DNA from 2 places in the Sphingobium sp. 22B genome. Region 2 is predicted to be linked to the other one. Evidence: riboswitches for the same ligand, from Rfam matches in the RefSeq annotation. Region 2 holds a riboswitch; the other holds the start of a gene.
The links. A riboswitch is a leader RNA that binds a small molecule or an ion and turns the genes downstream of it on or off. The one in region 2 is predicted to bind cobalamin.

Region 1: another riboswitch for cobalamin. It lies ahead of A0J57_RS21805 (TonB-dependent siderophore receptor); the one in region 2 lies ahead of A0J57_RS03670 (DUF1636 domain-containing protein).

Annotation. Positions count from the first base shown of each region.
Region 1 is NZ_LTAB01000035.1:12,172-15,643, reverse strand. Features, by position in the region: gene A0J57_RS21810 (threonine/serine dehydratase) at 1-792, opposite strand, end outside; cobalamin riboswitch at 878-1,093, shown strand; gene A0J57_RS21805 (TonB-dependent siderophore receptor) at 1,263-3,077, shown strand; gene A0J57_RS21800 (ABC transporter substrate-binding protein) at 3,085-3,472, opposite strand, start outside.
Region 2 is NZ_LTAB01000002.1:152,715-156,186, reverse strand. Features, by position in the region: gene A0J57_RS03680 (sterol desaturase family protein) at 1-458, opposite strand, end outside; gene A0J57_RS03675 (MgtC/SapB family protein) at 779-1,285, opposite strand; cobalamin riboswitch at 1,625-1,815, shown strand; gene A0J57_RS03670 (DUF1636 domain-containing protein) at 2,007-2,414, shown strand; gene cobT (nicotinate-nucleotide--dimethylbenzimidazole phosphoribosyltransferase) at 2,411-3,427, shown strand; gene A0J57_RS03660 (histidine phosphatase family protein) at 3,424-3,472, shown strand, end outside.

The sequences.
Region 1 (3,472 bases), on a different contig from region 2:
GTCGCTCACCGCAAGGCCGCCCGACAGATAGGCCCGGTTGATGGGAAAGGTCAGCGCCCCCGGCGCGGGAGACAGCAGGGCGTCGCAGATCGACCGCGCATCGGGCGATACGCTTTCCCGCACGCCGCTCGCCAGCGAGCGCGCCGTGTCGTCGAACGCTTCCGGCTCCACCGCCAGGATCGCGACGCCGGGCTGGCGCGCCTTCACGGCGGTCGCAATTCCCGACACCATGCCGCCGCCGCCGCAATTGACGAGGATCTGGCCGATCTCCGCCCCTGCTTCGGCGGCCTGTTCCATGATCTCCAGCCCGATCGTGCCCTGGCCGGCCATGATGAAGGGATCGTCGAAGGACGGCACCAGCACCGCGCCCCGTTCGTTCGCCAGCCTCGTGGCGATTTCCTCCCGGCTTTGGGTGAAGCGGTCATAGAGCACGACATCGGCGCCCAGCGCCCGCGTATTCGCCGTCTTGATCGCGGGCGCGTCGGCCGGCATCACGATCGTCGCCGCCATGCCCAGCAACCGCGCCGCAAGGGCAACGCCCTGCGCATGATTGCCCGAAGACCAGGCGACGACCCCCGCCTTCCGCTCCGCCGCGTCCAGGCGGGCCAGCCGGTTGTAGGCGCCGCGGAACTTGAACGATCCGCTGTGCTGCGCGCCTTCGAACTTCACCAGCACGCACCGGCCGCAGCGGGCGTTGAGCGCCGCATTTTCCAGCAGCGGCGTGCGGATGGCGGCAGGGGCGATGACCCGCGCCGCATCCTCGACATCGGCGGGGCTGATGGCGAACGGCATGTAATCTCCTTCCATGGCTGCCTCTTGGCATGGCCGCCGCTTTCCCTTATGGCGCGGGACGCGGGCGGGGCAATGCCTTCGCGCGCAAAAAGAAGATCGCGCCGGTGCCCCGAAGGGGGCTGAAAACGGGAATGCGGTGCGGACGGGAAACCGTCCTATTCCGCGGCTGTCCCTGCAACTGTAAGCGGTGAGCGCGATGCACTTCGGCCCAGGGGCCGGCCACTGGACGCAAGTCCGGGAAGGCGTGCATCGCCGCATTGACCCGCGAGCCAGGAGACCTGCCGGCGCATGGTCGCTCTTGCCTTGGTCCAGGGTATGGCCATGGCACGGTGTTCTCCGTCTGAGCGACGAAGCGGCGCAGGGCCGCATCGGTGCGGGGGGAGGGCGCGAGCGCCGGCCATTTCCCCCGTCCGGCCGCGCGAGCGGACGCCCTGAGCCATGTTGCACCGGCGCTCAGGGGGAATATAGACATGTTGAGGATTTCCATTTCCATCGCCGCCTTGCTCGCGGCGGCTCCCGCCCTGGCGGAGGATGAGATCATCGTCACCGCGCTGGGCATCGAACAGCCGCGCGACGAGGTCGGCCAGGCAGTCACCGTCATCGACGCCGACACCATCCGCACCCGCCAGAGCGTCAGCGTCGTCGACCTGCTGGCCACCACGCCGGGGGTGCGCTTCAACCGCAGCGGCAGCCTTGGCGGCGTGACCGGGGTTTCGTTGCGCGGGGCGGAAACGACGCAGACGCTGGTGCTGATCGACGGGGTCAAGGTCAACGACACCAGCGGCATCGGTGACATGTACGACTTCGGCAATCTGCTGACCGGCAATATCCGGCGAATCGAAATTTTGAGGGGGTCCAACTCCATCGCCTATGGCAGCCAGGCCATAGGCGGCGTCGTCAACATCATGACCGGCACGCCTGCCGCCGGTTTCGCGGGCAATGCCTCGGTCGATTACGGTTACAGCAATACGCTGAACGCCAAGGCGGATGTTTCGGGCGGCAGCGGCATCGCTTCGGGCGGCCTCGGCATCGCCTATTTCAACACCGACGGCATTTCCTCCGCCGCCAGCGGCACGGAAAAGGACGGGTATGAGAATATCGCCGCCAATGCCAAGCTCAAGCTGGCCTTTACCGATACGCTCAGCCTCGACCTGCGCGGCTATTATATCCATGCCGATCTGGATACCGACAACGGCGTGGTGGACAGCACCGCCGACAGCTCGAAATCCGATCAATATGTCGGCTATGCCGGTCTGAACCTGTCGCTGTTCGACGGCAGGCTCACCAACCGGGCGGCCGTGACCTGGTTCCGCATGGACCGCGACTATACATCCGCATTCGGCCCTTATGGCTATTCGGGCACCAATCTGCGCTTCGAATATGAGGGTGTTTATCAGCCGGTCGATCAGGCCAAGCTGGTCTTCGGCTATGAACATGAACGGCCCGACTACGACTTCTCCGGCTTCGGCTCGACCGAAAGCCACCGGGCCGATATGGACAGCGTCTATGCGCTGGCCATCGTGAAGCCGGTCGCCGGCCTGTCGCTGACCGCCGGCGCGCGGCATGACGATCACAGCCAGTTCGGCGGCGCGACCACCTTCGGCGCCAATGCGAACTACACGCCCAACGCCGGCGCGACCAATATCCGCATGAGCTATGGGGAGGGGTTCAAGGCCCCCTCGCTCTACCAGCTTTACGGCGCCGACGTCGGCAATGCGGGCCTGCGCCCGGAGCGGTCGAAAAGCTACGACATCGGCTTCGACCAAAGGCTGGACGGCGACCGGGCGATCCTCTCCGTCACGGCTTTCCGCCGCGACACCAAAGACCAGATCAACTATGATTATTCGATCGGTCTTTACGGCGGTTACAATAATCTCGACCGCACCCGCGCCAAGGGGGTGGAGGCGATGCTGGCCCTGAAGCCTGTCGATGCGCTGACCGTCACCGCCGCCTACAGCTATGTCGATGCGCGCGACCGCAATACCGACGCCCGGCTCCCGCGCCGCGCCGCCGATGCGGTCAGCGTTTCGGCGGACTATGTCTGGCCCTTCGGCCTGTCGACCGGCGCGACCGTAACGATGGTGGGCGACAGCTTCAACGATGCGACCAACGCGATCCGGCTGGACGGCTATGCCGTGACGGACGTGCGGGCATCCTTCCCGATCCGGGAAAATCTGGAGATCTACGGCCGCATCGACAATCTGACCGATGAGAAATACGCCACGGTCCATGGCTATGGCACCTACGGCCGGTCGGCCTTCGGCGGCGTGCGTGCGCGCTTCTGAAAATAGCCTAGTGGCGCGGCGCGGCGTTCACCCGCGCCGCGCCCTTGCGCTGCGCCGTGCCCTTGCGCGCAGCGCCGTCAAGCTGCGCTGCGATGCCCCGCGCCGCCTCGACATAGGCGGGGCCGCCGCACACCGTCCACGCCTGCGGCACGCGGATGCGCGGGATGGCGCGCAGTATGGGGTGGTGCAGCATTTCCGTCCCCTGATCGACCACCTTCTCGCTGCCGGTCTCCACGATCAGCCAGTCCGGACGGGCGGCGATCATCTCCTCCAGCGACAGTTGCGACAGCGCCGGCTTGCCCAGCCTGCGGGCCAGATTGATCAGGCCCACCCGCTGCATCAGGTCGTCGACCAGCGTGCCGGTGCCGGTCATATAGCCGCGCCGCTGATAATAG
Region 2 (3,472 bases):
ATGAAGGAGATCAGGAAAGCCTGCACCAGCAGCGGCAGGCCCGTGAACCACGCCAGCTTGTCCCAGTCGAAACTGTGCTGGATGGCCTCGATCACCGCACCGCTGCCGATATAATGTTCGACAAGGTCCAGGATGGTGTAGCCCAGCCCGACATAGAAGAGATCGGTGACCAGTTCCTTCCACGTCAGGCGCCAGCTCTCATAGCGCGGGCTGACCCATTCGAGCGCCAGCAGCAGCACCCTGAAACCGATGCCGATCCCGATGGCGGTGGACGCCTTGGCGATGGAATTGGGCGCATAGTACCAGAAGGCGATGAGCGCGAACAGCGCCGTGGGCTGGAACCAGGTGAAGATGAACTGCTTGAGCGGTCCGCCTTCCACCCGGCCTATATTTTCCCACCCGATGATGACGGGCGCCTGTGCGCCTATCACTCTCTTGCCTACGCGAACGCCGTCCATATGCTGACCTCGAGATGCTGCCTCGTCCCTGCGGGCGTGTCCGCCTCGCCAGGCGACGAAAATGATGTTCGCAGTTCATTGAACTTCATGTCGTTTCAGCATCGGGAAGACGCGCCCAACGCGCCAGATGCGATTAAGGTATATGCCCCATAGATGCTGCCTATGCCCTTCCGACCCGGCGGCGATGGATCATGCGCCGGCTATTCCGACCCGCACAGATGACGGCGCGGTTTCGGGAATGACGATCCGGTAGGGCGAAGGGGCGACGGACCGTGGGCGGGCGATTTCCGGCCGCTCGTTTCAACGCATCTTGCCGGCTTTCAGTTTTCGCGCTCCGGGGCGGACCCGCGCCGGTTGGGCATGGTCATGGAATCGGCGTCCGGATCGTCCGATCCGCTCTCGGGCGGACCGATATGCTTTTCGAATATGAGGAGCAGGGAAAGCAGCAGCAGCGCGATCAGCGACCCTGCCAGCACGAGGACATATTGGCCGGCGCCCGCCGTGATCCCGACGGCAGCGGCCATCCACAGGCTTGCCGCCGTGGTCATGTTGCGCACATCTCCGCCGCGCACGAAGATCAGGCCGCCCGCGATAAAGCCGATGGCCTGGGCAAGGCCCTGAACGACGCGGATCGGGTCGCTGTCCTTGTGGACCTCCGCCAGTTCCAGGGCGGACAGGGTCAGCATGGCCGAACTCAGCGATACCAGCCCGTGGGTGCGCAGGCCCGCATCATGGCCGTTGCGTTCGCGCTCGAACCCCAGGGCGAGCCCCAGCAGGGTCGCGAGAAAGAGGCGGACGAGCGTGGTGCCGAGGTCGTTGGCCAACATAGCCATAATACCCGCGAGAGGCGCGCCCGTTCCCGTGAATGCGGCCGAATGGGAAAGCGGCTTCGCGCCTGCCGCTCAGCGTTCGTTGATGTCGGAACGGAGGTGCGCGATCAGGTCGTTGACCCGCATGTCGTTTTCAGCCGTGCATGCGAACAGTCGGCAGAACCAGTCCATCCATCGCGTCAGAATCGCCATGGCCCTCTCCCTATCGCCCGATAATAGCAGTTCACGCAGGTGAAGAGAAGCTTTGCCATTGCCCGGACGAGGACAAGTCGCGCCATTGGAGCGGGCTGGGCCGGCTTTGTTTTTCCACCCTTGCGATTGGACGAAGGCGGCTTTATCAGCGCTGGTGCGACAGGTTCCCCGCATGGGGATGAAAAGGGAAGTCGGGTGGAACGCCCGCGCTGCCCCTGCAACTGTAAGCGGCGAGCCATCCGGCCATCGCGCCATTGGGCCATGAAGGTCCGAGAAGGCGGCCGGAAAGCATCGACCCGCGAGCCAGGAGACCTGCCTGACGCCGTCGTTCTTCGACCGGACAGGGTGTGCCGGCCGAACGGGGGTTCCCTCGCTGAACGACAGCCATCGCCTTGCCGGTTGGACCGTGCGGGGGAAGGCCTGTCGCCTGCCTGGTGCCGGACCGTCCTCCCTTGCCCGGTTCCCGTCGGGGCACATGCCGTCGGGCGGGAGGATGTGGAATGACTGATTTGCGGAGCGATCGCTGATGCTGCGGGCCGTGGGGCCGGGGGCTTCGGTCGTCGTCTGTTCGACCTGCCGCCTTTCGGCGGGACAGCGGGAGGATGCTGCCGGACGGCGCGGCGGCGCCTTGCTGGCAGAGGCGCTGCACAGGGTACGCGATGGCGATCCCGCTTATGCGTCCGTCGCTGTTCAGGACATGCCCTGCCTCTTCGCCTGTCAGCGCCATTGCACGGTACATGTGCGCGGAACGGGCAAGATCGGCTATGTGCTGGGCGACTTCACGCCGGATGAGGAAGCCGCGCGCGCGATCCTGGATTATGCCCTGCGCCATGCCCAAAGTGACGAGGGCGTGGTGCGCTATGCGGACTGGCCCCAGGGGGTGAAGGGGCATTTCATCGTCCGCACGCCGCCCGAAGGCTTCGTCTGTTCATGATTCGGTTCAACGACCGCGCGGCCTTTGCCGCCGCGCTGGCCGACCTTCCCGCCCCGGATGCAGGCGCCACCGAAGCCGCGACGGCGCGGCAGCGGGTGCTGACGAAGCCGGCCGGTTCGCTTGGGCGGCTGGAGGAGATCGCGCTTTTCATGGCGGGTTGGCAGGGGCGGGAACGCCCCCGGGCGGAGCGCATCCGCGCCGCGATCTTCGCGGGCAATCATGGCGTGGCCGCCCGCGGGGTCAGCGCCTTCCCGGCCGAGGTCACCGCCCAGATGGTGGCGAATTTCCGTCATGGCGGCGCGGCGATCAATGCGCTGGCCCAAGCCTGCGGGGCGGAGCTGGCCGTCGTCGCGCTCGATCTGGAAAGGCCGACGGAGGACATCTGCGTCGCGGCGGCCATGAGCGAGGCGGATTGCCTGAGCGCGATCAATGCGGGGGCGGCGGCGGTGGAACCGGGACTGGACCTGCTGCTGCTGGGCGAGATGGGCATTGCCAACAGCACGCCGGCGGCGGCGCTCTGCGCGCAGGCCTTTGGGGGTGCTGCGGCCCATTGGGTGGGACGCGGGACAGGCGTGGATGGCGACGGGCTGGCGCGCAAGGCCGAAGCTGTGGCGCGGGCGCTCGCCCTGCACGGGGCGCATTGCGCCGATGCCTTCGACACGTTGCGCCGGCTGGGCGGGCGAGAGATCGCGGCGCTGGCCGGTGCGGTGCTGGCGGCGCGGATGCTGCGCGTGCCGGTGATGCTGGACGGGTTCATCGGCTGCGCGGCGGTCGCGCCGCTGGCGAAGGACAATCCGGCGATCGTCGGGCACTGCATGGCCGCCCATATGTCGGCGGAGGCGGGGCATGAACGCCTGCTGGCCGCTCTGGCGCTGGAGCCGTTGCTGCGGCTCGACATGCGGCTGGGCGAAGGAAGCGGCGCGGCGGTCGCGGCGCAGATCGTGCGTTCCGCTCTGGCAGCGCATGGCGGCATGGCGACCTTTGCCGAAGCGGCGGTGGCAGGTGCGCTATGAACGCCTTTCCCCTCCACCTGATGCGCCATGGCGCGCCGCAGCTTG